4 regions of the Streptomyces sp. NPDC096136 genome follow, and region 1 is predicted to be linked to each of the others. Evidence: riboswitches for the same ligand, from Rfam matches in the RefSeq annotation. Region 1 holds a riboswitch; each other region holds the start of a gene.
What was found. A riboswitch is a leader RNA that binds a small molecule or an ion and turns the genes downstream of it on or off. The one in region 1 is predicted to bind cobalamin.
Positions count from the first base shown of each region.

Region 2: linked by a shared signal. The riboswitch ahead of ACIRBY_RS27230 (energy-coupling factor ABC transporter permease) and the one ahead of ACIRBY_RS33345 (CoA-acylating methylmalonate-semialdehyde dehydrogenase) in region 1 are both predicted to bind cobalamin.
Region 3: linked by a shared signal. The riboswitch ahead of metE (5-methyltetrahydropteroyltriglutamate--homocysteine S-methyltransferase) and the one ahead of ACIRBY_RS33345 (CoA-acylating methylmalonate-semialdehyde dehydrogenase) in region 1 are both predicted to bind cobalamin.
Region 4: linked by a shared signal. The riboswitch ahead of ACIRBY_RS01790 (ABC transporter substrate-binding protein) and the one ahead of ACIRBY_RS33345 (CoA-acylating methylmalonate-semialdehyde dehydrogenase) in region 1 are both predicted to bind cobalamin.

Region 1 covers NZ_JBIWFZ010000024.1:55,735-62,881, forward strand. Annotated here, with positions in the region: gene ACIRBY_RS33320 (DUF6215 domain-containing protein) at 18-710, shown strand; partial or broken gene rpsN (30S ribosomal protein S14) at 1,083-1,382, opposite strand; gene rpmB (50S ribosomal protein L28) at 1,382-1,618, opposite strand; gene ACIRBY_RS33335 (hypothetical protein) at 1,723-2,160, opposite strand; partial or broken gene ACIRBY_RS33340 (hypothetical protein) at 2,154-2,385, opposite strand; cobalamin riboswitch at 2,644-2,829, shown strand; gene ACIRBY_RS33345 (CoA-acylating methylmalonate-semialdehyde dehydrogenase) at 3,019-4,518, shown strand; gene ACIRBY_RS33350 (acyl-CoA dehydrogenase family protein) at 4,515-5,669, shown strand; gene ACIRBY_RS33355 (enoyl-CoA hydratase/isomerase family protein) at 5,666-6,745, shown strand; gene mmsB (3-hydroxyisobutyrate dehydrogenase) at 6,742-7,147, shown strand, end outside.
Region 2 covers NZ_JBIWFZ010000015.1:138,024-145,170, forward strand. Annotated here, with positions in the region: gene ACIRBY_RS27200 (YncE family protein) at 1-1,088, shown strand, start outside; gene ACIRBY_RS27205 (EF-hand domain-containing protein) at 1,222-1,434, shown strand; gene ACIRBY_RS27210 (PadR family transcriptional regulator) at 1,493-2,047, opposite strand; gene ACIRBY_RS27215 (ATP-binding cassette domain-containing protein) at 2,162-2,983, opposite strand; gene cbiQ (cobalt ECF transporter T component CbiQ) at 2,980-3,729, opposite strand; gene ACIRBY_RS27225 (energy-coupling factor ABC transporter substrate-binding protein) at 3,733-4,080, opposite strand; gene ACIRBY_RS27230 (energy-coupling factor ABC transporter permease) at 4,080-4,775, opposite strand; cobalamin riboswitch at 4,805-5,001, opposite strand; gene ACIRBY_RS27235 (flavodoxin family protein) at 5,125-5,835, shown strand; gene ACIRBY_RS27240 (hypothetical protein) at 5,845-6,360, opposite strand; gene ACIRBY_RS27245 (SsgA family sporulation/cell division regulator) at 6,453-6,860, opposite strand; gene ACIRBY_RS27250 (L-serine ammonia-lyase) at 7,039-7,147, opposite strand, start outside.
Region 3 covers NZ_JBIWFZ010000002.1:301,888-309,034, forward strand. Annotated here, with positions in the region: gene ACIRBY_RS04440 (short-chain fatty acyl-CoA regulator family protein) at 1-1,380, shown strand, start outside; gene metE (5-methyltetrahydropteroyltriglutamate--homocysteine S-methyltransferase) at 1,466-3,790, opposite strand; cobalamin riboswitch at 3,979-4,140, opposite strand; gene ACIRBY_RS04450 (hypothetical protein) at 4,267-5,004, opposite strand; gene ACIRBY_RS04455 (nitrous oxide reductase family maturation protein NosD) at 5,001-6,383, opposite strand; gene ACIRBY_RS04460 (Dyp-type peroxidase) at 6,656-7,147, shown strand, end outside.
Region 4 covers NZ_JBIWFZ010000001.1:393,883-401,029, reverse strand. Annotated here, with positions in the region: gene ACIRBY_RS01820 (N,N-dimethylformamidase beta subunit family domain-containing protein) at 1-814, shown strand, start outside; gene ACIRBY_RS01815 (VOC family protein) at 948-1,328, shown strand; gene ACIRBY_RS01810 (SRPBCC family protein) at 1,535-1,951, shown strand; gene ACIRBY_RS01805 (MarR family winged helix-turn-helix transcriptional regulator) at 1,951-2,379, shown strand; gene ACIRBY_RS01800 (ABC transporter ATP-binding protein) at 2,476-3,267, opposite strand; gene ACIRBY_RS01795 (FecCD family ABC transporter permease) at 3,264-4,289, opposite strand; gene ACIRBY_RS01790 (ABC transporter substrate-binding protein) at 4,286-5,275, opposite strand; cobalamin riboswitch at 5,311-5,449, opposite strand; gene ACIRBY_RS01785 (hypothetical protein) at 5,551-6,114, shown strand; gene ACIRBY_RS01780 (GMC oxidoreductase) at 6,248-7,147, shown strand, end outside.

The sequences.
Region 1 (7,147 bases):
GGGAACGGCAGGGGGACATGGGCGAGGACATCGACGCCGCGAACAAGGGCGGCCGCGCGTGGGGGCAGGCGGTCGCGGCCCTGGTGCTGGTGCCGGTGCTGGCGCTGGGCCTGTGGTGGTGGGGGGAGGGCGAAGGGAACTACGACCGGCGGAAGCCGCCCACGTGTGCGGACGCGGACGCCGCGAACACGCCCGGGCACGTGTCCGGCCGGGAACTGTGCGAGGCCCTGTACCGTCCCGGACTCGACGCCCTGCTGGGCATACCGGGCCGGGAGGTGCGGACGGTGAGCGGAGGCAGTAGTTCGTTCCGGCCCGGCGGCACGGGCGAGGCCGTCGTCACGCCGACCGCCAGGGTGGAGTTCGAGGGGTACACCGTGACGCTGGACGCCAGCTACGGCGCCCTCCCCGTGGGCCGCACCGCCCGGCTGATGGGAGACACCGTGCCGGGACGCACCGTTCTGGGCCGCCCGGCGGCCCTGTACTCGGACCGGACCCTTCAGATCCGGTTCCGGCTCGACGGAAGCGACTCCTCCAGTGGCCCAGGCGTGTCGGCGCGGGTCCTGTCGGTGGCCAAGGACGGTCAGGACCACGGCGATTCGTTCGACCTGACTGTCTGGCGGACCGACGGCGGCCTCCTGGACGATGCGGCGCTGCTGCGTGTCGCGGAAATCGTCCTGCCGGCCGTTCCGGGGTGGTCCCCAGCCGGCTGACGACCAGCGGTGCCCTCGGCTTCGCGGTCGCCGACGACTACGTCACGAAGAACCCCTGCCGCCCTCTTCAGGGTGGATGAAGCGGGGACGATCCGGTGCCGCCACGCCATGGGAACGCCCAGGTCAGAGGCACATGTACCCTGTCGCCGCGCTTGCGCCCCGGAGGGTGTGGGACTCACTCGCACCGCCGTCCGGCCGGGTCCGCCGGAGCCGCTTGCGCCTCCGAAGCCGACGCCGCGGCGTGCTCGTGTGCGTTGGGTTCCTTCACCGAGCCCCGGGGCTTGCCGAGCGCGCTCGACGTCGAACAGCCCGGTGCCCAGGACCCGCTCGAGCACCTCGGCACGACGCGGTGTGTCGGGTCGAGCCGCCGGATCACCGGCTGCTCTTGGCCACCCCGGGGAGTTCGCCGGCGTGGGTCGTCCCGCGCCCGCGGGACAGGCCGAGGGTGTGCAGGTGGCCGTGGGGGCGGCCGTCGATGGCGTCGCGGTTGCGGACGCGGGTGGCGGCGGCGTCGCAGGGCCGGGGACGCGGTTCCCCCTGGGCCGCCGCACGTTACTCGTCGGAGGTCCGGGCGTCGGGGGTGATCGCCTTGAGGGCGGCGCGGCGCACGGCGTAGCGGGCGACGGTCAGGCGCCGTCGATGGTTCTTGGCGACTTTGTCCCCCTTGGCCATCAGGCCGTTCCTCCCCGGGCCCGGATCCGGGCCACGGCGGCCTCGACGCCGATCGTGTCGACGGTCTTGATGCCCTTGGTGCTGAGGGTGAGCCGTACGTGGCGGCCCTCGCTGGGCAGCCAGTAGCGCTTGCTCTGGACGTTCGGGTCGAAGCGTCGCTTCGTGCGGCGGTGCGAGTGGGAGACGTCGTTGCCGAAGCCGGTTCGGCGGCCGGTGGGTTGGCAGTGGGCGGACATGGTTCCTCGTCTGCTCGGGGGCGGGACCGTGGTCTCACCGTAGCAGCTAAATGAAAATGAAAACCAATAGCGTCGCTGCCGTGCCCGCCGGGCCGTGGCTCCTGTCAGGGCTGTGACACGTTCAGCCTCGGGGAGGGGCCGGCCCACGGTCCGCCGGAGCGGTACGCGGCCCGCAGCTCCTCGTGGGTCACAGGCTCGGGGTCCGGCACGGGCCGGCCGACTTCGGATGGCCAACTCGGCCGCAGGCGTTCAACGAAGTCTGTGAAGTCGTGCCGCAGGTACCGGGAATCGCAAGGCTTCAGTCGGATCTGCTGGCGCCTGTCAGCCCACCAGACCTCGAATTCGCCCACGGTGCCCTCCGTCGGCCAGTCCTCGCCCACCTCCGGCAGTAGCAGGACGTCGACGAACCCTCCGACGCTCAGGCCGATGTCCACGAAGATCCCGATGGCACCCGGCCGGGGAACGCTCACGACCGTGCCCTCGAAGACCTGTCCGAAGTCCAAGTTCTTCCGAATCCGGGCCCACTCGGCATCTGTCACCACGAACGCATCATCGCACCATCGGTCACGTGAGGATGCGTGCGGTGGAACATCGTGAGGACCGCCGGGCCGGCGAGGCGGATGCAGACGAAGTTGGTGGCGGCGCGGCCGGTGTCCCGGACGAGGGAGGTGGCGAGGTCGAAGGCGGGGTAGCGGTGGAACTGCTCGGTGAAGGGGAGGCCGGGGAGGTGGGCAGGCGATGGAGCCGTGGGGGTCGAGGGAGAAGGGCCCGGCGTCCCGAACACCGGCAGCGGCAAGACGCCGATCTCCCGTGCCGGTCACCGCCGGGACCGCGACCAGGCCGGCGGTGACCGTCGACGACGGCGCGGGCAACCCGGCCGCCGCGACGTGGGCGACACCGTCGCGCTGCGGTGGGGCGCCTGGTCATCCGGCTCCGGTGAGGGGTGCGGGTCCCGGAAGCGGGGAGACGGTGCGCGGGCTGCGAAGGTGGGCGCGCTCGAGTGGCGGGTCTGGACTTACTAGGACGTCCAACTATATGTTCGTGGCACAAGGTCCGCGGTGCAGGGAAGCCGGTGTGAGTCCGGCACGGTCCCGCCACTGTGACCGGGGAGTGTGCTGCCATCCACACGCCACTGACGAGGGCTGTCGGGAAGGCGGGCGGCGCGCGGTGATCCGGGAGTCAGGATACCGGCCGCGGATGTTCCGTGTTGTCCACGAGGATGGAGCAGACACGCATGGCACCGGTTTGTACCCACGACCCTGGTGATCCGGCGGAGCGTACGCACACCACTTCCGCGCGCTCGTAGTTCTCACGGCTTCCGTAGCGGAGCACCCCATCCGGGTGTCGTCCGCCGGCCTGTCGTGCCATCCCCGGATCCAACCTGACGAGAGCAGGCATCCATGGTCCGTGAACTCACCCACTTCATCGGCGGAAAGCACACCACCGGCACCTCCGGGCTCCTCGCCGACGTGTACGACCCCAACACCGGCTCCGTCCAGGCCCGCGTCCCGCTGGCCGGACGCGCCGACACCGAGGCCGCGATCGCCAACGCCCGGGAGGCGCAAGGGGAATGGGGGCAGTGGAACCCGCAGCGCCGGGCCCGTGTCCTGCTGCGCTTCCTCCAGCTCGTCGAGGGCGAGCGCGAGGACCTGGCCAGGCTCCTGTCGGCCGAACACGGCAAGACCGTGGCCGACGCCCACGGCGATCTGCAGCGAGGCCTGGAGGTGGTGGAGTTCGCCGCCGGTGTTCCGCACCTCCTCAAGGGCGAGTTCACCGACAACGCCGGCACCGGCATCGACGTGCACTCCCTGCGCTCCCCGCTGGGCGTGGTCGCCGGGATCACCCCCTTCAACTTCCCCGCCATGATCCCGCTCTGGCAGGCCGCCCCGGCGCTGGCCTGCGGGAACGCCTTCGTCCTCAAGCCGTCCGAACGCGACCCGTCGGTTCCGCTGCGCCTTGCCGAGCTGTTCCTCGAGGCGGGCCTGCCGCCGGGCGTCCTCAACGTGGTCAACGGCGGCAAGGAGGCGGTCGACACCCTCCTGGAGGACCCGCGCGTCCAGGCCCTCGGCTTCGTCGGCTCCACCCCGATCGCCGCGCACATCTACGCCACCGCCGCCGCCCACGGCAAGCGCGCCCAGTGCTTCGGCGGCGCCAAGAACCACATGATCGTGATGCCGGACGCCGACCTCGACCAGGCCGTCGACGCCCTCGTCGGCGCCGGCTACGGCTCGGCCGGCGAGCGCTGCATGGCCATTTCCGTCGCCGTACCCGTGGGCGAGGAAACGGCGGACCGCCTGGTCGCCGCCCTCAAGGAGCGGATCTCGACCCTGAAGATCGGCCGCTCCGACGATCCGGAGGCCGACTTCGGCCCCCTGGTCAGCCGCGACGCCCTGGACCGGGTGCGCCGCTACGTCGACATCGGCGTGAACGAGGGCGCCGAACTGGTCCTCGACGGCCGGGGGTTCACCCTGGACGGGCACGAGAACGGCTACTTCGCCGGTGCCTCCCTCTTCGACCGGGTCTCCCCGCAGATGCGGATCTACCGGGAGGAGATCTTCGGCCCGGTGCTGTCCGTGGTCCGGGCGGCGGACTTCGAGGAGGCACTGCGGCTGCCGAGCGAGCATCCGTACGGCAACGGCGTGTCGATCTTCACCCGGGACGGGGACACCGCCCGCGAGTTCACCCGCCGGGTCAACACCGGCATGGTCGGCGTCAACGTGCCCATCCCGGTGCCCGTCGCCTACCACACCTTCGGCGGCTGGAAGCGCTCCGGATTCGGCGACCTGAACCAGCACGGACCGGACTCGATCCGCTTCTGCACCCGTACCAAGACCGTCACCTCGCGCTGGCCCTCCGGGGTCAAGGAAGGCGCGAGCTTCACCATCCCGACGATGGGGTGAGCGCCGTGACCACCACTCTCACCGAGGACCAGCTCGCCCTCGCCGAGGTCACCCTCGACTTCGCCCGGGAGCAGCTCGCCCCCCACGCCGTGGCCTGGGACCAGGACAAGCACTTCCCCGTCGACGTCATCCGGCGGGCCGCCTCCCTCGGCCTCGCCGGCGTGTACGTCCGGGAGCGGCACGGCGGTTCGGGCCTGTCCCGCAGCGACGGCGTCCTCGTTTTCGAGACCCTCGCCACGGGCTGCCCCTCCATCGCCGGCTACCTCTCCATCCACAACATGGTCGCCTGGATGATCGACCGCTTCGGCGACCGCGCGCAGCGCGACCGTTGGCTGCCCGGCCTGTGTACCGCCGCGACCTTGGGCAGCTACTGCCTGACCGAACCGGGCGCCGGTTCGGACGCTGCCGCGCTGCGGACCCGGGCCGAGAGGCAGGGTGGCCACTACGTGCTGACGGGGGTGAAGCAGTTCATCTCCGGAGCCGGCGCGTCGGACGTCTACGTGGTCATGGCGCGGACGGGCGAGCCCGGCCCGGGCGGGATCTCGGCCTTCGTCGTCGAACGCGCGGACCCGGGGCTCTCCTTCGGGCCCGACGAACGCAAGATGGGCTGGAACGCGCAACCCACCCGCCAGGTCGTCCTCGACGGGGTCCGTATTCCGGCCGGCCGGCGGCTCGGCGCCGAGGGCGACGGCTTCCGCATCGCCATGAACGGCCTCAACGGCGGTCGCCTCGGCATCGCCGCCTGCTCGCTCGGCGGCGCCCAGAGCGCCCTGGACCGCTCGCTGTCCTACCTCGCCGACCGCGAGGCCTTCGGCAGCCGCCTGCTGGACGCGCAGGCGCTGCAGTTCCGTCTGGCCGACATGGCCACCGAGCTGGCTGCGGCCCGCGCGCTGGTGCGGCAGGCCGCCGAGGCCCTGGACACCGGGGACCCGCTCGCCCCGCGCCTGTGCGCGATGGCCAAACGCTTCGCCACCGACACCGGGTACGCGGTCGCCGACGCCGCCCTCCAACTGCACGGCGGCTACGGCTACCTCAGCGAGTACGGCATCGAGAAGATCGTCCGCGACCTGCGGGTCCACCAGATCCTGGAAGGCACCAACGAGGTCATGCGCGTCATCGTCGCGCGCGGACTGACGGAGACCCTGCGATGACCAACGAACCCCCTGTCCTCCTGCGCACCGAGGGCCACGCCGCGTACATCACCCTCAACCGTCCCAAGGCGCTCAACGCCCTCAGCCACTCCATGGTGCTCCGCATCGAAGAGGCACTCACGGCCTGGTCCGACGACTCCTCGGTCGAACTCGTCGTCCTCGGGGGCGCCGGCGAGCGCGGTCTGTGCGCGGGCGGCGACATCCGCGCGATCCACGAGGACGCCCGCACCGGCGGCACCGCCTCGGCGGACTTCTGGCGCGACGAGTACCGGCTCAACGCGCTGATCGCCCGCTACCCCAAGCCGTACGTCGCCCTCATGGACGGCATCGTCATGGGTGGCGGAGTGGGCGTCTCGGCCCACGGCAGCGTCCGCATCGTCACCGAGCGGTCGAAGGTGGCCATGCCCGAGACCGGCATCGGCTTCGTCCCCGACGTCGGAGGCACCTACCTGCTCGCCCTGGCCCCCGGAGAACTCGGCACCCACCTGGCACTGACCGGTGCGTCCATCGGTGCCGCGGACGCGCTGCTGTGCGGCCTCGCCGACCACTTCGTCCCGGCGGCGGCGCTGCCCGTGCTGGTGCGGGAGCTCGCGGAGGACTCCGTACCCGTGGTGCTGGAGCGCCATGTGGCGGGGCCGCCGGGGCCGCCGGCCGGGGGGCTGGCCTCCGCGCGCGAGTGGATCGACCACTGCTACGCCGCCGAGACCGCCGAGGAGATCGTCGCCCGGCTGCTCGCCTCGGGCGTCCCCGCCGCGAAGGACGCGGCGGACACCCTGCTGTCCAAGTCCCCGACGGCGGTCAAGGTCACCCTGGCCGCGCTCCGCCGGGCCCGCCGGCTCGGGCCCCTGGAACGGGTGCTGGAGCAGGAGTACCGCGTCTCCTGCGCCGCCCTGGCCTCGCCCGACCTCGTCGAGGGCATCCGCGCCCAGGTCATCGACAAGGACCGCGATCCGCACTGGTCCCCGGCCGCGCTGGAAGACGTCACCCCGGCCGACGTGGAACGGTACTTCGCCCCGCTCGACGCGAACGAGCTCCGCCTCGTCGCGACCGCTTCGTCGCAGGAGGTCGTCTGGTGAGCGCCACCGTCGCATTCATCGGCCTCGGCCACATGGGCGGACCGATGGCCGCCAACCTCGTCAAGGCGGGCCACCGGGTCCTCGGCTTCGACCTCGTCCCCGCGCTGCTGGCCACCGCCGCCGCCACCGGTGTCGAGCCGGCCGGCTCCGCAGCCGAGGCGGCCGCGGGAGCCGACGCGGTCGTCACCATGCTGCCGGCCGGCCACCACGTCCTTTCCCTCTACCGCGAGCAGGGGCTCTTGGCCGCGGCCCGTCCCGGCACCCTGTTCATCGACTGCTCCACCATCGATGTCGCCGACGCACACGCCGCCCACGAGGCGGTCGTCGCCGCCGGGCACCGCGCCCTGGACGCTCCGGTGTCGGGCGGGGTGGTCGGCGCGGAGGCGGCCACGCTCACCTTCA
Region 2 (7,147 bases), on a different contig from region 1:
AGGCGCTCGGCTCCAAGGGGCCGGCCAACCCCGTCAAAGCCCTGCCGGCCGTGCCGCCGGGGCTGCCGGGGATGCCCCCGGTGCTCGATCCGACCGACGTGTACGCGGCGGACCGGCCGAACCAGCTCTCCCCGGTCGTCAAGGACTTCCCCTCGCGCGTCTACGTGCCGAACACCAACTCCAACACGGTGTCCGTCATCGACCCGGCCACCTACAAGGTCGTCGAGACCATCCCGGTCGGCGTCCAGCCCCAGCACGTGGTGCCTTCGTGGGACATGAAGACCCTGTGGGTCAACAACAACCGGGGCCACACCCTCACCCCCATCAACCCGGCCACCGGAGAGGCCGGGGAGCCCGTCGAGGTCCACGACCCGTACAACCTCTACTTCACGCCCAACGGCAAGTACGCCGTCGTGATGGCCTCCATGGACCGCGAGCTGGTCTTCCGCGACCCCCACACCATGAACCGGGTCAAGACCGTCCCGGTGACCTGCTTCGGCGTCAACCACGCCGACTTCTCGCTCGACGGCCGCTACTTCATCGTCAGCTGCGAGTTCTCCGGCGAGCTGCTCAAGGTCGACACGGAGAAGATGGAGGTCATCGCCCAGCAGAAGCTCCCCTTCGAGGGCGCGATGCCGCAGGACGTCAAGATCTCGCCGGACGGGAAGACCTTCTACGTCGCCGACATGATGGCCCACGGGATGTGGGTGCTCAGCGGCGACAAGTTCGACACCCCCAAGCTGCTGCCCACGGGCAAGGGCTGCCACGGCCTCTACGTCAGCCGCGACTCCCGCGAGATGTACGTCTCCAACCGCGGCGAGGGCAGCATCTCGGTCTTCGACTTCAAGAAGAAGCAGCTCACCAAGAAGTGGGAGCTGCCCGACGGGGGCAGCCCCGACATGGGCGGGGTCTCGGCCGACGGCAAGGTGCTGTGGCTGTCCGGCCGCTACAACTCCGAGGTCTACGCGATCGACACCACCAGCGGCAAGGAGCTGGCCAGGATCCCCGTCGGCAGCGGACCCCACGGCCTGGCCGTCTACCCGCAGCCCGGCCGCTACTCCCTCGGCCACACCGGGATCTTCCGCTAGGCGCGGCCCGCCCGCCGCGCCGGAACCCGGCGGTCCCCGGGAGCCCGCACGGCTCCCGGGACCCGTGGGCGTGACCCGCCCCCGGTACGGCTACCCTGAGCCGGTCAACAAGCACCAGGAAGGGGTGGCCCCAGTGGCGGACATCGACAAGGCACGCGAGACGTTCGACCGGTTCGACGCGAACGGCGACGGCGTCATCACGGCCGACGAGTACAGCGCGGCCATGAAGGCCATGGGGGACGCTTTCGTCACCCCGGCGGTCGCCGAAGCGATCATCGCGGCGAAGGACCTCAACGGCGACAAGCTGCTGAGCTTCGACGAGTTCTGGGCCGACCTGAACAAGTAAGGCCCCGCCGAACGGGCGCCGCGCCCGCCTCCGTCCCGCCCGCCGGGACGGGGGCGCGTCAGGCTCCCGCGCCGGAGCCCGTCATGTCCTCGACCTCGGCGAGGGCCTCCTCCAGCCAGCCGAGCCAGAAGCCCTCCAGGGCGATCCCCCCGTGCAGCACCAGCCTGCGCAGCCGGTCCGGGTCCGCGTCGCGCCCCGGCGGGAAGTCCTTCGCCTCGATGGCCTCGTACTCCGCCAGCTGCGCCCGGTGCAGGTCCAGGTGCCGCCGCAGCTCCGCACCCAGCCCCTGCGGCCCCACCACGGCCGCCGCCCGGATCCGCAGCAGCAGCGCGTCCCGCATCGGCTTGGGGTCCTGCCGCTCGTCCACCCACCGGGCCAGCTCGGCACTGCCGTCCGGCAGCACCTCGTACTCCTTCTTCTGCCCGCGCACGGGCACCTCGCTGGGCAGCGCCCGGATCAGCCCCGCTTCCTCCAGCCGCCCGAGCTCCCGGTAGATCTGCTGGTGGGTCGCGGACCAGAAGTAGCCGATCGACTTGTCGAACCGCCGCGTCAGCTCCAGCCCGGACGAGGGCTTCTCCAACAACGCGGTGAGAATGGCATGCGGCAGCGACATGCCGCCATCCTAGGTGCGGGCAATCGTCCCGCAGGGCGGGACGGGTGGGCACACCGGGACCCCGCCCCGCAGGGCCGCCCCCGCGTCGGCCGCGCCGCCCCCGCCCCGCCGCGCTCAGCCCAGCGCGGCCAGCGCCTCGGGCACGCGGGGCCCCGCCGCGTCCGCGCCCAGGAACCCGTGGGCCCGCAGGAACGCCGTCACCGCCGGGGACCACGCCTGGCGCAAGCCGGCCGAAGCCAGCAGCTCGGGGTCCGACAGCAGCACCCCCGCCGCCCCCACCCGTATCCCCGAAGGCGTGAGCACGGCCGCGTCGTCGGCCCACCGCACCGCCAGGTCCACGTCGTGGGTGGCCATCACCACCGTCGTCCCCGCCGCCCGCAGCCCCGCCAGGACGTCCAGCAGGCGCTCCTGCCCGTCCGGATCGAGGCCCGCGGTCGGCTCGTCCAGGATCAGCACCCGCGGGGCCATCGCCACCGCGCCCGCGATCGCCGCGCGCTTGCGCTGCCCGTACGACAGCAGGTGCGTCGGACGGTCCCGCAGCGCGGTGATGTCCAGCGCCGCCAGCGCGGAGTCCACCCGCGCGCGGACCTCCGCCTCGGGGAGGCCCAGGTTCATCGGGCCGAAGGACACGTCCTGCTCCACGGAGGCCGCGAAGAGCTGGTCGTCGGGGTCCTGCACCACCAGCTGGACGGTGGTGCGCAGCCGGGTCAGCCCCCGCCGGTCGTACGCCACCGCCGAGCCCTCCAGCCGCAGCGCGCCCGACGCGGGCCGCAGGCCCCCGCTCAGCAGCCGCATCAGCGTGGTCTTGCCGCTGCCGTTGCGGCCCAGCAGCACCAGCGCCCGCCCCTCGGCGATCGCGAAGTCCACGCCCGACAGCACCGCCGGCCCGTCCTCGTACGCGTACCCGGCGCCGACCAGCTCCACCAACGGGGTCACAGCCCCAGCTCCTTCAGTACGAGGGTCCCCGCGACCAGGGCGGCCAGCAGGGCGGCGGCGGCCGCCAGGAACCGCCGGGACAGCGCCGCCGGCGGGACGAGCACCCGCAGCGCGCCGTCGTAGCCGCGCCCCGCCAGCCCCTCCTGGAGCCGGGCGGCGCGGTCGAAGGCCCGGACGAACGAGGTCGCCGCGAGCCCCGCCACCGAACGCCAGGCGGCCGCCCGTCCTGCCTGTCCGAGCCGGGCCGCCTGGGCCCGGCGGACCTGCGCCAGGGAGTCCAGCAGCAGGAAGCCGATCCGGTACATGACGAGGGCCACGTCGACCACGGGCGCGGGCACCCCGGCCCGCACCAGCCGGGGCAGTACGTCCGAGACCGGTGTGGTGAAGGCGAACAACAGCACCCCGAGGGAGGCGGCCGAGGTGCGCAGCAGCAGGTCCAGCGCGTGCCGGGGCCCGTCCGGGGCGGGCGCGAGGAAGCCGTCCGGGCCGCCCACCGACACCAGCAGCGGCAGCGCCCCGGTGACGCAGAACCCGAGCGGGACCCGGAAGGCCCGCCACAGCTGCCGCCCGGCCACCCCGGCGGGCCCCAACAGCACGGCCAGGGTCGCGGCGGCCACCAGCGGCCCGCCGGGCCACGGGGGCAGGCACACCGCGGTGACGGTCAGACCGAACCCCAGGAGGGCCTTCTCCAGCGGATGGCGGCCGCGCCAGCGGCTGCTGTGCGCCGCGACGTCGATGGGCAGCACCGGCTACGGCTCCCGCGCGGGCTCGGCGGGGGACTGCGCCTGCGCGAGGGCCTGCGCCGCGCCCTGGCGGCGGCCCCTGCGGACCCCGAAGTAGTACGCGAGCACGCCCGCGCCCAGGGCCGCCTGGAGGGCGAACAGCGCGGACTCGATCTCGCCCGAGGGGGGTTCGTACAGCGGGGAGAACCAGGGTTCGTAGTCCGGCTCGAGCTCGGTGATGGCCGACTCCGCCTGGGCGTCGGCGCCCGCGAAGGGCTCCTCCTTGCCCTCGCCGAGCCCCAGCGCGAGCGGCAGCACGGCCAGCGCCGCCACCAGGAGCAGCAGCAGGGTGTTGATCTTGGCGTTCCTGCTCATCAGGCGGCCGCCTCCTCGGTCCGCTTCGTACCGGCCAGCCTGGCGACGCCGAGCCGGACCAGGTCCGACGTGCTCGACTGCATCAGCAGCCGCATCACGAGCACCGTCAGCAGCCCCTCGCTGACCGCGAGCGGGATCTGGGTGAGGGCGAAGATGCCCGCGAACTTCTCCAGGGACCCCAGGAAGCCGCTCGCCGGGTCCGGGAAGGCCAGCGCCAGCTGGACCGAGGTCACGCAGTAGGTGACCAGGTCGGCGAAGAAGGCCCCGAAGAAGACGGTGACCATCAGCGGCGCACCGGACTTGCGCAGCAGCCTGTAGGCCGCGTACCCGGCCCAGGGCCCGGCGATCGCCATCGAGAAGACGTTGGCGCCGAGGGTGGTGAGGCCGCCGTGCGCCAGCAGCAGCGCCTGGAACAGCAGGGTGATCGTGCCGAGCACCGCCATGACGGGCGGCCGGAACAGGATGGCGCCGAGCCCGGTCCCGGTGGGGTGCGAGCAACTGCCCGTGACCGAGGGGATCTTCAGGGCGGACAGGACGAACGTGAACGCTCCGGACGCGCCGAGGAGCAGCGTGCTCTCCGGGTGGGACTTCACCTCGCGGGTCAGGGCGCGGACCCCGTGGACGACGAACGGGGCGGACGCGGCGCCCCAGGCGGCCGCGTGCAGCGGGGGCAGGAACCCCTCGGCTATGTGCATGAGTTGGGAGACCTCTCCAGCACCTCGTGGATGGACGTACGCGCCCCGGCCGGTCTCCTGGCTGACGGGTACTGCCGCCCCGGCTCCGCCTTCCCGGGTCCGTACGGTCTCCCGTGCGGACCCAGTGGCTCCCGCAAGGGGGTGGAGCTGGACTTCCCGATCACAGTGGCGAGGGCCGCACCGGTTTCGCACCGGTTTCCCGAACACCAAGGCCAGCTGACCCTAGTCGTCCGCACGGACCGGTATCAACCCGGACCGATCCGGCCGATCGGATGGCCGAATTCCGATTCCTCCCCCGGACGGCCGCCGAGCGCTGGCGGGGCCGGCGGCCGGCCCGCAGGGTGGGGGCGTGCCCGACTTCGACTACTCCGACCTGTCCGCCGTCTTCGTCAACTGCACCCTCAAGCGCTCGCCCGAGACCAGCAACACCGAGGGGCTGATCTCCAAGAGCCGCGCCGTCATGGAGTCGGCTGGGGCCCGGACCTCGCTGATCCGCGCCGTCGACCACGACATCGCCACCGGCGTCTGGCCGGACATGACCGACCACGGCTGGGAGAGCGACCAGTGGCCGGTGCTCTACAGCCAGGTCATGGACGCCGACATCCTCGTGCTCTGCGGCCCGATCTGGCTGGGCGACAACAGCTCGGTCATGAAGCAGGTCATCGAGCGGCTCTACGCCTGCTCCTCGCTGCTGAACGACAAGGGCCAGTACGCGTACTACGGGCGGGTCGGCGGGGCGCTGATCACCGGCAACGAGGACGGCGTCAAACACTGCGCCATGAACGTCCTCTACAGCCTCCAGCACCTGGGCTACGCCATCCCGCCGCAGGCCGACGCCGGCTGGATCGGCGAGGCGGGGCCCGGCCCCTCGTACCTGGACCCGGGCTCGGGCGGCCCCGAGAACGACTTCACCAACCGGAACACGACGTTCATGTCGTGGAACCTGATGCACCTCGCGGCGCTCCTCAAGCGCGCCGGGGGCGTCCCCGCCCACGGCAACCAGCGCTCCGCGTGGGACGCCGGCTGCCGTTTCGACTTCCCGAACCCGGAACACCGCTAGGGAGGGTCCTCAGCAGGTGTTCGGGTGCGCGACGTCCACCACGAGCCGCTCGGGCGCCTGCAGGACGGAGGTGCTGTAGGCGGGCTTGGTGTCGAAGGCGGCGCCGAAGGTCACGTACCCCTCGTAGTCGCCGGTCAGGGCGAGGCCCTTGAGCTTGCTCAGGCCGATCTGCTGGAGCTTGGGCCCCAGGTAGACGTTGTTGCCCGCCTCGTCGTGGCCGGCGGCGGGGTGCAGGCGGATCTCCAGGAAGTACTTCCCGGGTAGCGGCACGGGCTTGCCCGACCCGTCGTAGACCAGCTGGGAGACGGGCGTGACGGTGAACGGGGGCACGGAGCCCTGGAGGTCGACGACGATCCGGTCGTACGTGCAGTGACCGCCCCAGCGGGCGTTGACGACCAGCGGGGTGGCGGAGCGGACGGCCGCCGGGGCGGCGGCCGAGGCCGGTGCGGCGAGCGCGAGCCCTGCGGTCAGCAGGGCACCCGTGGCCAGGGCCACGAGCCGGCGGCGGTGCGGGTGGTGACGCATGGCGTCCCCCCGATCCTCTGAGACGGGGACTGACTGTCATCCGGTAGGACATCCCCGGGGGCCGTGCGGTTGCACGGGGCGGCCCGGCCGCCTCAGAAGGTCAGCAGCGCGCTCAGCTCCGCGTCCAGGTCGTAGTGGCGGTGCTCCTCCCCGCGCGGGACCAGCTCGGTCATCCGCCGGCACAGGCCGCGCAGGTCCTTGGCCCGCGCGGAGACCACGCAGCCGTGCTCGCCGTTGGTCAGGGCCAGCAGGATCCGCGGCTCGGTGCCCGTCCAGCGCGGCCACACCTGTATGTCGCCCTCCCCGGTGGCGGAGGTCTGCCCGTCGATCAGCAGCTCCCGCGAGAACACCCAGCGGGCTATCCGCGCACCGCCGCCCCGGAACTCCACGGCGACCTCGTACGGCCGGTCGGTGCGGTAGACGAAGACGCCCTCCAGGGGGACCGCCGTCGGTGCGGCCTCCAGCCGCATCGGCAGTACACGGTGTTCGGTGATGGCCATGGCGGCTGCCTCTCGTCGCGGGGTAACAGCGCCCCCCGCAGCACGCTAGTGCACCGACCGCCCCCCATCCGGGGGCCGAAGGTCCCGACCCGGGCGGGCCGTGGGACCTCTTTCGCCGGACGCGCGGAGGGGCCCGGCGCACCCGCGCCGGGCCCCTCGTCACGCTGCGTCGTTCAGGTCAGCACTCGATGACGTTCACCGCGAGGCCGCCGCGCGCGGTCTCCTTGTACTTGACCTTCATGTCCGCGCCGGTCTCCTTCATGGTCTTGATGACCTTGTCCAGGGAG
Region 3 (7,147 bases), on a different contig from region 1:
CGGCTGCGGCGGCTGCGTGAGGAGCGCCGGATGAGCCAGGCCGAGCTGGCCCGTGTCCTGGCCATCTCCCCCAGCTACCTGAACCAGATGGAGCACGACTCCCGGCCCCTCACCGTGCCCGTCCTGCTGCGGCTCACCGAGGCGTTCGGAGTGGATCCGGGCTTCTTCTCGGAACGCGACACCAGCCGTCTCGTCGCGGACCTGCGCGAGGCCCTGGCGGGCGAGCTCGCCGAGGCCCGCGTCTCCGCCTCCGACCTCGCCGAACTCGCCACCCGCATGCCCGCGGTGGCCTCCGTCCTGCTGGACCTCGGCCGGCGCGGCCAGCTCCTGGCCGAACGGCTGGCGGACACCACGGACGGCCGGGACGGCGGCCCGGCCGCACCGCGCTCACCGCACGAGGAGATCCGCGAGTTCTTCTACCGCCGCCAGAACTACCTCCACGACACCGACCTCGCCGCCGAGGGCCTCGCCCGCAAGATGGGGATCCGCCCCGGAGAGGTCGTCCGCGTGCTCGCGGACCGCCTCGCCGAGCGCCACGGGATCCGCCTCGCGTCCGGCTCGGACCGCCTCCACCACTTCGACGGCGCGGCCGGCGTCCTGTACCTGTCCAGCCGGCTCCGTCCCGGCCAGCAGGCCTTCCGCATGGCCACCCAGCTCGCCCTGCTCGAGTACGACGAGGAGCTGGACCGGCTCGCCACCGAGGACTTCGCACCCGGCTCCCCCGCCCACGGCCTGGCACGGATCGGCATCGCCAACTACTTCGCGGCCGCGCTGGTCCTCCCCTACAGCGCCTTCCACACGGCGGCCGAGGAGTTCCGCTACGACATCGAGCGCCTCACCGACCACTTCGGCCTCGGCTACGAGACCGTCTGCCACCGCCTCAGCACCCTGCAACGCCCGAGGCTGCGCGGGGTCCCGTTCTCCTTCGTCCGGGTCGACCGGGCCGGGAACCTCTCCAAGCGGCAGTCCGCGACCGGATTCCACTTCTCCCGTGCGGGCGGTACCTGCCCACTGTGGAACGTGTACGAGGCCTTCGCCGCGCCCAGCCGGATCCACGTCCAGGTCGCCGCCATGCCCGACGGACAGCGCTACCTGTGGACCGCCCGGGCCGTGACCCGCCACCGCGGCGGCTGGGGCGAGCCCGGCAAGACCTTCGCCATCGGCCTGGGCTGCGAGATCCGCCACGCGCCCCGGCTCGTCTACTCCGACGGCCTCGACCTGGACAACGCCTCCGCCGCCACCCCCATCGGCATGGGCTGCCGGCTCTGCGAACGCCTCGACTGCCCCCAGCGCGCCGTCCCGCCCCTGGGCCGGACCCTGACCGTCGACGAGAACAGCAGCACCTTCATCCCCTACCCCGTGGCCCGGGACCGCGGCTGAGCCGCACGTCCCCCACGGCCGCCCGGCCCGCGGCGGAGCCCTGCCGCCCCGGACGTCCGGGGCGGCAGGGCTCGGTGCGCGACGGTCAGGCGTGGTCGCCGGTGAGGGCGGCGCGGACCTCACGGGCAGCGGCCACCAGGTGCTCCAGGGAGGCACGCGTCTCGGCCCAGCCGCGGGTCTTCAGGCCGCAGTCGGGGTTGACCCACAGCCTCTCGGCCGGGATCGCCTCCAGCCCCCTGCGCAGCAGACCGGCCGCCTCCGCGACGCCGGGGACGCGCGGGGAGTGGATGTCCCAGACGCCGGGACCCGCCTCGCGGGGGTAGCCGTGGGCCGCCAGTTCGCGGGCGACCTGCATGTGGGAGCGGGCCGCCTCCAGGCTGATGACGTCGGCGTCGAGGTCGTCGATGGCCTGGACGATGTCGCCGAACTCGGCGTAGCACATGTGGGTGTGGATCTGGGTGTCCGGCCGGACACCGGAGGTGGTGAGGCGGAAGGCCTCGGTGGCCCAGGCGAGGTAGTCGGCGCGGTCGGCCGATCGCAGCGGCAGCGTTTCGCGGAGGGCGGGCTCGTCCACCTGGATCACCGCGGTCCCGGCCGCCTCGAGGTCGGCCACCTCGTCCCGCAGGGCGAGCGCGACCTGGCGGGCGGTGTCGCCGAGCGGCTGGTCGTCGCGTACGAAGGACCAGGCGAGCATGGTGACCGGCCCGGTGAGCATGCCCTTGACCGGCCTGGCCGTCAGGGACTGGGCGTACGAGGTCCAGCGGACGGTCATCGGCGCGGGCCGCGAGATGTCCCCGGCCAGCACCGGCGGGCGGACGTAGCGCGTGCCGTAGGACTGCACCCAGCCGTGGCGGGTGGCCAGGCAGCCGGTGAGCTGTTCGGCGAAGTACTGCACCATGTCGTTGCGTTCGGGCTCGCCGTGCACCAGGACGTCGAGCCCGGCCTTCTCCTGGAAGGAGACCACTTCCTCGATCTCGCTCCTGATGCGCGCCTCGTACCCGGCCGTGTCGATCCGTCCGGCCCGCAGGTCCGCGCGGGCCGTGCGCAGCTCGTCGGTCTGCGGGAAGGACCCGATCGTGGTGGTCGGCAGCAACGGCAGGCCCAGGTGGGCCCGCTGGGCGGCGCTGCGCTCGGTGTACGGCTGGGCGCGGCGGGCGTCGGCGGCGGTGACGGCCGCGGTGCGGGTGCGGACGGCGGGGTCGTGGGTCAGGGGGGAGGCCGCCCGGGAGGCGAGGGCGGCCCGGTTGGCGGAGAGTTCTCCGGCCACCGCGGCGGTGCCGGACCCGAGGCCCTTCGCCAGGGTGGCGATCTCGGCGGTCTTCTGCCGGGCGAAGGCCAGCCAGCGCAGGATCTGCGGGTCGACGTCCCGCTCCGCCGCCGCGTCGAGCGGGACGTGCAGCAGGGAGCAGGAGGCGGCCACGTCCACCCGGCCGGCCAGGCCCAGCAGGGTGCCGAGGGTGGCCAGGGACCGCTCCAGGTCGTTGACCCAGATGTTGCGGCCGTTCACGACCCCGGCGACCAGGCGCTTGCCGGGCAGTCCGCCGACGGCCGCGAGGTCGTCGAGGTTGCGGGCGGCCGGGCCGGTGAAGTCGAGGGCCAGGCCCTCGACCGGCGCCTTCGCCAGGACGGGCAGCGCCTCGCCCAGCCGGTCGAAGTACGAGGCGACCAGCAGCCTGGGCCGGTCGGTGAGGGCGCCGAGGTCCCGATAGGCGCGGGTGGCCGCGTTCAGCTCCGCCGGGGTGCGGTCCTGCACCAGCGCCGGCTCGTCGAGCTGCACCCACTCGGCCCCGGCGGCGCGCAGGGCCGCGAGGACCTCCGCGTACACCGGCAGCAGCCGGTCCAGGAGGGTCAGCGGCTCGAAGTCCGCCGCCACGCCCGGTGCCGGCTTGGCCAGCAGCAGGTAGGTGACGGGGCCGACCAGGACGGGGCGTGCGGTGTGGCCGAGGGCGAGGGCCTCACCGAGCTCGGCGACCTGCTTCGCCGGATCCGGGCTGAAGACGGTGTCCGGCCCCAGCTCGGGGACGAGGTAGTGGTAGTTGGTGTCGAACCACTTGGTCATCTCCAGCGGCGGCACGTCCTGCGTGCCGCGCGCCATGGCGAAATAGCCGGCCAGGGCGTCGTCGGTGACGGCGGCCCGGTGGCGTGCGGGGATCGCGCCGACCATGACGGTGGTGTCGAGCACGTGGTCGTAGTACGAGAAGTCCCCGGTGGGCACTTCGGTGAGGCCGGCGGCGGCGAGCTGCTGCCAGGCGGTGCGGCGCAGTCCTGCGGCGGTGGCGCGGAGGGCGTCGGCGCCGACGCGGCCCTTCCAGTACCCCTCGATCGCCTTCTTCAGCTCACGGTTGCCGCCCTGGCGGGGGTAGCCGTGGACGGTGGCGCCTGCTGCCGCGGCTGCGGACTCGGTGGTCACGGAGATCTCCTTCACGAGATGGATCCCTGAGATCCCGATGGGACCCGAAGGCGCGAAGGGGTACCGGAAACGGACGGTCGCGACCCCACGCGGCACGCGCGGTCGACCGTCTCGCCGTGTACGCCGACCCGCCCACGAGGTCACCGGGATGTCCGTGCACGGCATGGGGCCGGGCGCGGGCAACGGGCAGGTCTTCGGACTCGCGGGCACGCCTGCCGGCTCTCCTGATCTGCCGGCGGGCCCCTACTGGCCGTCGCTTCCCAGGACCTGACGGTCCCAGTGCGTATGACGGCGGTCGTTCCCGCTCACCGCTGCGGGGCAGTCCCGGATTCCCACCGGGTTCCCTCTTACGACGCATCCCGCCTGGCGGACGGGGCGAACCAGCTGCACCGCCAGCCTACGGGTTCGATCCGGGGCACCGGCAAGGGCGTCCACGTTTCGGACGGCGGCATGAGATGTGCGCCCCGGGCCGGGTGTCACGCGGACAAGGTCGCCACCAGCCAGTCGGTGCCGCTGCCGAGGTGGGCCGAGAAGCGGCGGAGTCGGCCGTCGGCGTCGATCCAGTAGCGGGTGCGGCCCGCGACGGTGCGGGCCGCCTCCCGGGTGGCCCCCGGGGGCGTGGTGGTCGACGGGCCGGCGAACACCGTGACGGGGGTGCCGTCCACCTTCTCGGAGCCGAGGTGGCGGGCGCCGCTGTGGAGCAGCAGTTGGGCGTTGTCGGGGCGGTTCGCGGCCAGGTTGAGCAGGAGGAGGAGCGTGGTGTCGACGGTGGACGCCCGGGCCGTGAGCGGATGCTCGGTCCAGCCGTTCTGGGGTGGGTGGGCGGGGAGGGAGCCGGTCCAGTCGCGCTGCATGGAGACCGTCGTGCGGGTCCAGCTCAGCAGGTGGCGGCCCTGGTCGCGGGCGCCGCCGTCGATCTGGAGGAGGGCCAGGCCCGTGCCGTGACGCCAGTCGAGGCGGCCGGTGAGCCGGGCGGACTTCCCTGGGACGGGGATGTCGGCTGTGACCTGGGCCGTTCCGCGCCGGTAGTTGGCGAACCGGGTGAGGGCGAGCAGTTCGGCCTGGGGGGTGGTCAGGGCGGGTGAGGCGGCTGCGGAGGGCGCGGGGCGCGGCTTCTCCTGGGTGCAGGCCGCAACGCCGAGGAGCGTCAGGAGGGCCAGGGCGATGCCGTAGGCGGAGAGGCGCGGCAGGGTGCGGCGGGGTGGCGGTGTCATCGTGCGGTCCCGCCCTGCCGGGGACGTGCGGCGAGCAGGTCCGGTGCGGGCAGGGGTACGCGGTCGGGGTCGACGTCACCGGGCAGGTGGAGCGCGGGTTCGGCGGGTGCGTTCGCGGCGTCGGGGAGCTGCGGCTGGGCGGGGGGCGGGGTGACGTCGAGGAAGGCGACTCCGGCCGGTGGCGGGGCGGTGCGGGTGGGGGGCGCCGCGGCGGCGGACCGGCTGTTCCCCCCGGGGCAGGGGGCGGTGCGGGTCAGGTCGTCGGGCAGGGTGCGCCGCAGGGTGTTGCCGTGCAGGCAGTTGCCCTCTCCGGGGGCTCGGGTGGACGCCTGGTAGGAGATGTCGACCCCGTTGTCGGACAGTGTGTTGTCTTCGAGCCGGTTGCCCAGGGGAGGTACGTCCTCGTGGGAGGTGAGGACGATACCGGCGCGGGAGTTGCCGCTGACGCGGTTGCGCCGCAGCGTGTTGTGCTGGCCGCCGGCGATGCCGATGCCGATCCCGAAGCCGCCGTCGGCCTGCTCGGGGGTGTCGGGGGCGTTGTTGTCGGCCACCAGGTTGCCGGCGATGACTCCGCCGGTCTGGGGTACGTGGGCTTCCTGGTAGTCGGTGTCGATCGTCATGCCGACCCGGTTGCGGGTGAACCGGTTGCGCAGCACCCAGACGGGTCCGCTGGCGTTGGTGCCCTCGTAGCCGATGGCGTTGTGGTCGGCGATGTTGTCCTGGACGAGCACGTTGCAGGGCTTGCACTGGCCCACGTAGAGGCCGGAGTCGGCGCTGCCGGAGGCGTGGTTGCGCTCGATCACGCCGTTGCGGGCGTTGAACGCGTAGATGCCGTAGAGGCCGTTGGCGTGCGCGGTGACGTAGCGGACGCGGAAGCCGTCGAGGGGAGGGAAGCGGGCCGGGTCCAGGTGCTGGTAGCCGTCGCTGCCGCGGGCGAGTCCGCCGTCGGCGCCGCTCATACCGGTGACCAGGACGCCGTTGAGGAGGTGGTTGGCGACGGTCAGGTTCTCCACGGAGACGCCCGCGGCCGTGACCACGATGCCGTTGGAGCGCCGGCCCTGGCCGTCGATGACGACGCGGTTGCGGTCGGTGCCCCGCAGCACCACGCGGTCGGTGCGCACCCGGACGCTCTCGTGGTACACGCCGGGTGAGACGAGTACGAGGTCTCCGGGGTGGGCCCGGTCGAGGGCGGCGTTGATCGTCGCCGCCTCCCCCGGTACCCGGATGGTCGCGGACCGGGCCGGGCGGGCCGGCGCATGGCCGTCGGTGGCGGTGTCGTTCCCCGTGCAGCCGCCGCACACGAGTGCGGCGACGAGCGCTGCGCCCAGCGTCACGGCGCGCCAACGGGCCTGTGCCCGACGGGCGATGAGCGGCATCATGTGCGCTTTCTTCCGATCCGTAAGGACAGCGAGAGTTAGCTTAGAGTACGCGAGTGACTACTGACAGTACACATTCCAGTGGATCGGGCACGGGGCAACGACCGTCGCGGCGCAGGGTGCTGACGGGGGGCGCGGCGGCCGCCGCGGCTGCCGGGGTCACCGGATACGTGGTCGGCTCGGCGCGGGGGCGGTCGCCGGCATCCCCCGACGGGGCCTCCCCGGCGGGGACGTCCGGGAGCGGAGCGTCGTCCTCGGCCCCGGGAGCGGTGCCCGTGTCCGCCCGGGGCGGGCGCCAGGCCGGGGTCGACCGGCCGGTGCAGCCCCAGCGGCACGTGGTCCTGTCGGTCTACGACCTGCCCGGAGCCGGGGACCCGGACGCCTCCGGCCCTGATGTCGTGCGCCGGAGCGGGAGGGTCTTCGCCGCGTTGGGCACCCGTGTCCTCGCTCTCACCGGCCGGGGTGGCGCTGCCGCGTTGAGCGGACTCCCGCGGGGCGATCTGACCGTCACCGTGGGGGTGGGCCCCCGTCTCGTGGCCGCCGTGGACGGGGAGCTGCACGGGGCCCGTGAACTGCCGGGTTTCGCCCGCGAAGAGATGGCCGACTCGGCCCGGGGCGGCGATCTGATGGTGCAGGTCTGCGCGTCGGACCCGCACGTGGCGACGCTGGCCGATGACGACCTGCGGTCCTGGCTCCAGGAGCGGTCGGCGGCGCCCCGCTGGTCGCAGCACGGCTTCCGGCCGCCCGCTCCACCGGGAGGGTCCGGA
Region 4 (7,147 bases), on a different contig from region 1:
GCTGGCCGAGCGGCTCGGGATAGCCCTGGCCTACGCCACGACCACCGACGTGGCACGCGAGCGGCGCCTGCTGGAGGGGGCGGCGGCCGTGCTGTCGCTCGGCCACGACGAGTACTGGTCGCCCGAGCAGCGCGCGCACTTCACGGCGGCCCGGGACGCGGGCAGCAACATCGCGGTCCTGGGCGCGAACTGCTGCTTCCGCCGGATCCGGCTGGAGCCTTCCGAGCTGGGGCCGGACCGTACGGTGGTCTGCTACAAGTCCTCCTACGACCAGGATCCCGGCTTCAAGCGGGGGCATCCGGCGACCGTCGACTTCCGCTCGCAGCCGGGAGCGGACCCGGAGAGCTCACTGCTCGGGGTGATCTACGACGGCTACCCGGTGGACGCCCCGTACGTGGTCGTGAACCCGGGCCACTGGCTGTTCGAGGGGACGGGCGTGAAGGCCGGGGACGGTTTCGCGCACCTGGTCGGCGTGGAGTACGACAAGGTGAACACCGGCTTCCCGACCCCGCGTCCGATCGAGATCCTGGCCCACTCCCCGGTGGTGTGCGAGGGCCGTCCGAGCCATCAGGACACGGCGTACTACACCGTGCCGAGCGGGGCGGGGGTCTTCGCGACCGGCACGATGCGCTGGGTCGAGGCCCTCGACGCGTCCGGCGACGGCCGCAGCGGCGCCAACCACGGCCTGGACGCCCGTGCCGGCGCGCTGACCACCCGGGTCACGGAGAACCTGCTGCGGGTCTTCGCCGCGGGCCCGGCCGGCCGATCGCACCCGGCGCAGGACAACGTCAAGGCGGTGTACGGGGGGTCGTGAGCCGCCGGCGGCGGCATTTCGGTGGACCGGGCGCGAAGGAGGTGCCTAGGATCAAGGCGACGGCATCGCGTGTCGGTCACCGACCGGGTGAGGCATGGAGGTGCCGTGAGATGCCTTGTGGAGGCATTCACCCATGTCGGTCCAGTTGAACCACACGATCATCCACTCCCGTGACAACCGGGAGTCCGCCGAATTCCTGGCGCACATCCTCGGCCTCGAAGTCGGCCCGGAATGGGGTCCGTTCATCCCCGTGGCCACCGGGAACGGAGTGACGCTGGACTTCGCGGCCATCCCGGCCGAGTCCATCACCCCGCAGCACTACGCGTTCCTCGTCTCGGAGGAGGAGTTCGACGCCGCCTTCGAGAAGATCCGGGCGGGCGGCGTCGAGTACTTCGCCGATCCGCACCGCAAGCACCCGGGCGAGATCAACCACAACGACGGCGGGCGCGGGGTCTACTTCCTGGACCCCGTCGGCCACGCCATGGAGATCATCACCCGCCCGTACGGCGGCTGATCGACGAGGACCCGAGGGGCCCGCGGCGCACGGCGCGCCGCGGGCCCCTCGCACGTCCCCGGCACGCCCCTCGCACGTTCCCCGCACGCCCCTCCCCCACCCGCCCCCGACCGTGGCGGCCCATCCGGCGCGGAACCCTGGACAGATAGTCTGCGCAGAGATAATCTACGGACAGAGGAAATCGGGAACGACCGAGGAGAGCGCCCATGTGGACGTACGAGCACACCATCGAGACCGCCGCCGCGCCCGCAGCCGTCTGGCGTCTCTGGGCCGACGTCGAGAACTGGGGTGACTGGAACCCCGGGATCGAGAAGATCGAGATCGACGGCCCCTTCGCGGCCGGCGCCCGCATCACGATGACGCCGCCCGGCGAGGACCCCGTGCCGCTGGTCGTCGCCGAGGCCGTCGAGAACGGACTCTTCGTGGACGAGGCCCGGTTCCACGGGCTGCTCCTGCGCACGGAACACCGGATCGACCCCGCCGGGGACGGCCGGGTCCGCATCACCTACCGGATGGAGATCACCGGCCCGGGCGCCGACGAGGCCGGCCCCGAGATCGGCCCGGCCATCACCGCCGACTGGCCCGAGACCATGGCCGCGCTGGCGGAGTCGGCGGCCCGCTGATGGCCCTCAGCCCCGGGGAGAGCCCCGGGTTCCTGCTCTGGCACGCCACCCTGCGCTGGCAGCGGGAGGTCTCGGCGGCACTGACCCCGCTCGGCCTCACCCACGTGCAGTTCGTGCTGCTCGCCTGCGCGTGGTGGCTCAACGGCCAGGGCGAGCAACCCAACCAGCTCGCCCTGGCCCGCCAGGCGGGCACGGACGTGAAGATGACCTCCCAGGTGCTGCGCGCCCTGGAGCAGAAGGGGCTCGTCGCACGCGAGGTCGACCCGGCCGACACCCGCGCCAAGCGGCTGCGGGTCACCGCCGCCGGGGCGGAACTGGCCCCCCGGGCCGTCGCCGCCGTCGAGGAGGCCGACGCGCGGTTCTTCCGCGCGGTGCCCCTCGACGACGCACTGCCCCTGCTCAAGCGGCTGGCCCGGCCGGATTCCTGAGGCCCGCCACCCGAAACCGGCGCGGACCGGCGGACCGTCGAGCCGGCGAGCCGGCGAGCCGGCCGACAACGGCCCGCCTGTGCGCACGGCGGCGCCTCAGACGGCGGGGTGCTCCGGGAGGTACACGATGCCCGGAGCGCCCGTCGCCGGATGGACGGCGACATGGGCGCGGACCCCGTAGACCTCCGCGATCAGCTCCTCCGTGAGCACCTCGACCGGCGGCCCCTGAGCCACGACCCGGCCGCCCGCCAGGACGTACAGCCGGTCGCAGAACGACGCGGCGAGGTTCAGGTCGTGCAGGACGAGCAGGCTCGTCACGGGAAGCCGCCGGACCAGCCCCAGCAGTTCCAGCTGGTAGCGGATGTCGAGGTGGTTCGTGGGCTCGTCCAGGGCCAGCAGCCCGGGCTCCTGGACGAGTGCGCGGGCGACGAGGGCGCGCTGGCGCTCACCGCCCGAGAGCCCGTCGAAGCGGCGGCCGGCGAGCCCGCGGGCCCCGACGGTCTCCAGCGCCTCCGTGACGCGCCGGCGGTCGTCCGGGCCGTCCTGCTCCCAGAACCGCTTGTGCGGGCTGCGCCCCATGGCCACGACCTCCCGGACCGTCAGCCCGAAGGTGCCGGACGCGTCCTGCGGCACCACCGCCACCCGCCGGGCCCGCCCCCTCACCCCCAGAGCCGAGGCGTCGGCACCGTCGAACAGCACCCGGCCGGCGGCGGGCCGCAGCGCACCGTGGACGCAGCGCAGCAGGGTCGTCTTGCCGCTGCCGTTCGGTCCGACCACCCCGACCGTCTCACCGGGCCGGGCGCCGAGGTCGATCCCGTGCAGCAGGGTCCGCCCCTCGACCGCGTACCGCAGGGCCTCGACCGCGAGTTCCACCGGACGCCCCGTCATCCGGCCACCTCCTCGCCCCGGGTGGACCTGCGCAGCATCCACAGGAAGAAGGGGCCGCCCACCAGCGCGGTGACCACGCCGACGGGTATCTCCTCGGGCGCGGCCGCCGTCCGTGCCAGCAGGTCGGCCAGGGTCAGGAAGACCGCACCGGCCAGCGCGCAGACGGGCAGCAGCACCCGGTGCCCGGCTCCCACGACCATGCGGGCGGCGTGCGGGACCATCAGCCCGACGAAGCCGATCGCCCCGCTGGAGGCCACGAGCACCCCGATGACGAGGGAGGCGAGAACGAAGACGGCTGCCCGGAACCGGCCGGTGTCCAGGCCGAGGGTGCGCGCCCCCTCCTCCCCCGCGAGCAGCAGGTCCAGCGGGCGCGCCAGGGTGACGAGCAGTCCGGTGCCGGCCAGCAGCGCGGCGGCCGGCAGGGCGAGTTCGCCCCAGCGGGCGCCGCCCAGCCCGCCGAGGGTCCAGAACAGCACGGAGCGGATCTGGTCGGGGTGCGCGGACAGCACGAGCACCAGGCTGGTCAGTGCGGACAGGACGTACTGCACGGCCACCCCGGCCAGGACCAGCCGCCCCGTGGTCATGGCGCCGCCGCGCCGGGCCAGGGCGTACACGGCGACGAGAGCGGCGAGGGAGCCGGCGAACGCGGCCAGCGGGAGCCCGGCGGCGGCGCCCGCCCCCGCCCCGAGCACGAGGACCAGCACGGCCCCCGCCGAGGCGCCCGAGGAGGCGCCCAGCAGGAAGGGGTCCGCGAGCGCGTTGCGCACGAGGGCCTGGAGCACGGCGCCGGCGACCGCCAGCCCGGCGCCGACCACGGCCCCGAGCAGCACGCGCGGCATCCGTACGTCCCACACGATGGAGGCGAAGGCCCCGCGCCCGGCCCCGGGTCCGCCCGCCAGGATGCCGAGCACCTGCCCGGGGGCGATGCGCACGGGTCCCAGGGCCAGCCCCGCCACCACCGATCCGGCGAGGGCGGCGGCGAGGAGCAGGAGTACGGCCGCGGTGCGGCGGCGCCCGCTCACGCGGCGTCGGGGTGCAGGCCGCGGCCCAGGGATTCGACCGCGTCGGCGACGCGGACGCCCAGGACGGCGGAGGACAGCGGGAGCACCACGAACCGCCGGTTCTTGACGGCGGGAACCTCCGCCAGCGCCGGGTCGTTCAACAGGCGCTGCTTCTTGGCCTCCACGGAGGTGCCGCCGTAGTCGTAGATGAGGACGACCTCGGGCCCGCGCTCGACGACCTTCTCCCACGACACGTCTGCGAAGGTGTCCTGGAGGTCGGCGAAGACGTTCGCCCCGCCGGCGAGGGAGACGATCTCGTTGCCGATGCCGTTGCCCCCGGAGGTGAAGGCGGAGGCCTCGCCCGAGTCGTAGACGAAGACGGCCGGGCGGGCCCGGTCCTTCACCCGCGCGGTGACGGCGTCGATCCGGCGCTGCTCCTCCTCGACGAGGGCCGCGCCGCGCTCGGGCACGCCGAAGGTCCGGGCGACCTCCATGATCTCGGTCTTCAGCTGGGCGAGCCCGACACGGCCCGGGGTGCAGTACTCGATGCTGAGCCGGGAGGCGATCCCGGCCCGGGCCAGCCCCGCGCGGTCACGGCCCTGGCCCTGGTCGAAGGCGCTGGCGTAACCGCCGTACACGAAGTCGGGGTCGGCGCCGAGGAGCACCTCCTTCGACGGGTACCGCTCGGCCAGCACCGCGATCCCGTCGTAGGCGGTGCGGTAGGCGGGGAGCACGGAGTCGTCGAGGTAGGCCGTGCCCGCCATCCGGTCCTGGAGGCCGAGGGCGAGCAGGATCTCGGTGGCGTGCTGGTTCATGGTGACGGCCCGCCGGGGCGGGGCCTGGTAGGTGCTGGTGACACCGCAGTTGGTGACGGTGTACGGGAACCCGGGCGCGGCCTTCGCGCCGGGTGCGGGCCCCTGCCCGCCGGCCGGGCCGGCGCACGCGGTCAGGGGGATCAGGAGCGCGAGCGCGGAGAGCGGGCGCAGGGCGGCGCGGATACGCGACATGGTGAGGCCTCTCCGGGGGATCCTCGTCCCCGGTCGAAGTGAAGAGGCGGCGCGTCAGTGTCTGACTCCCGGGACCCCGCGGGCGGGGTCGCCGGTCACAGTGGCGGGACCGTACCGGATTCGCACCGGTTTCCTGTCCTGCACCGCCCGGACAACCCGGCCAAGTCTGCCAGATGCCGCGAATGCCGCCCGAAGGGCATCGGACGCCGCCGGTGGCGGGAGCCGCCCGTACGGAGGATCGTGGGCCGGGAGGGAAGGCGCGGAGGAGGTACGCCATGCGTCACGGCAGTCGCGGCAGTCATGGCGGCCACGGCGACCACGGCGGATGCCGGACCGGCGGCGGTCGGGCCGGGCGCGCGGGCCGGACCGCCCGCCTCCTGCTGGCGCCCCTCGTCGCGGCCCTGCTGCTGGGCGCCGGCCCCGACGGTTCCGGCGAGACCGTCCCCCTCGACGGGGACCGCCCCGGGGAGCACCTCGACGTCACCCTCACCCGGGTCGTCGACCCCGCGGGCCGGCCGCCCGCCCCCGGGGCCGACCGGCTGGTCGCCGTCGGGCTGCGCCTGGAGAACACGGGGACGGTGCCGTACCAGGACTCCCCCGCTCCGGCCGCGCACCTGCTCGGCACCGACGGGCAGCGCTTCACCGGCCTGAGCGGTACGACGGACGTCGGCCCGGCCCTACCCGGCCCGGCCCTGCCCGACACGGTCACCCTCGACCCGGGCCGGTCGGCCTCGGGCTACGTCGTCTTCCGGGTGCCGCAGGAGGCGGACCTGGCGGCGGTGCAGTTCGCCCTGGACGCCGGGCTCGGCGACGACGTGGCCCAGTGGAGCCTGGCCTGAGCCCTGCCGCAGCCAAAGCCGGAGCCGCAAGCGCCACCGGAACAGGCCGGAAATTATCCCGACGCGTCTAGTGACTTAGCAGGCACACGACAGTAGAACTTGTTCCCACTCCGTCGAGAGTGAGGAACCCCTCATGAGTGACAAAGGCCTGAACAGCAAGGTGTCCACAGGCGTTTCGCGCCGCGGATTCATCGCTGGAACCGGTTCTCTTCTGGGGGCCATGGCCCTCGCGGTGAACAGCACCGCCGCCCGCGCCGATCCCGCCACCGGATCCGCCGTCGCGAACGCCCCCCTCGTCTCCGGGACCCGTGTCCCGGCCCTCGTCATCGGCACCGGCTACGGCGGCTCCGTCGCGGCGCTCCGGCTGGCCCAGGCCGGTGTCGACGTGCACATGGTCGAGATGGGCATGGCCTGGGACACCCCGGGGACGGACGGCAAGATCTTCGCCAACACCACCAGGCCCGACTACCGCTCCTTCTGGCTGCGCACCCGCACGAAGGCCCCCCTGAGCAACTTCCTCGGCTTCCCCATCGACAAGGACGTCCCGAAGTACACGGGCATCCTCGACGCCGAGGAGATGGGCGGGATCATCGTCTACCAGGGCCGCGGCGTGGGCGGCGGCTCGCTCGTCAACGGCGGCATGGCCGTGACGCCCAAGCGGCAGAACTTCGCCGCCATCCTGCCCACGGTCGATGCCGAGGAGATGTACGCCACCTACTACCCCCGCGCCAACGCCGGGCTCGGAGTGGGCCTCGTCGACCCGGACTGGTTCGAGACGGTGGACTGCTACCAGTTCGCCCGCGTCGGCCGCAAGCACGCCCAGCGCTCGGGGTTCCCCTTCGTCTTCGTGCCCGACGTCTACGACTGGGACTACATGAAGCAGGAGGTGGCCGGCACCGTCCCCAAGTCGGCCGTGGACGGCGAGATCCTCTACGGGAACAACGCCGGGAAGAAGTCCCTCCAGAAGACCTACCTCGCCGCCGCCCGGGCGACCGGCCGGGTGGCGGTCTCCCCCCTGCACCGGGTCACCACC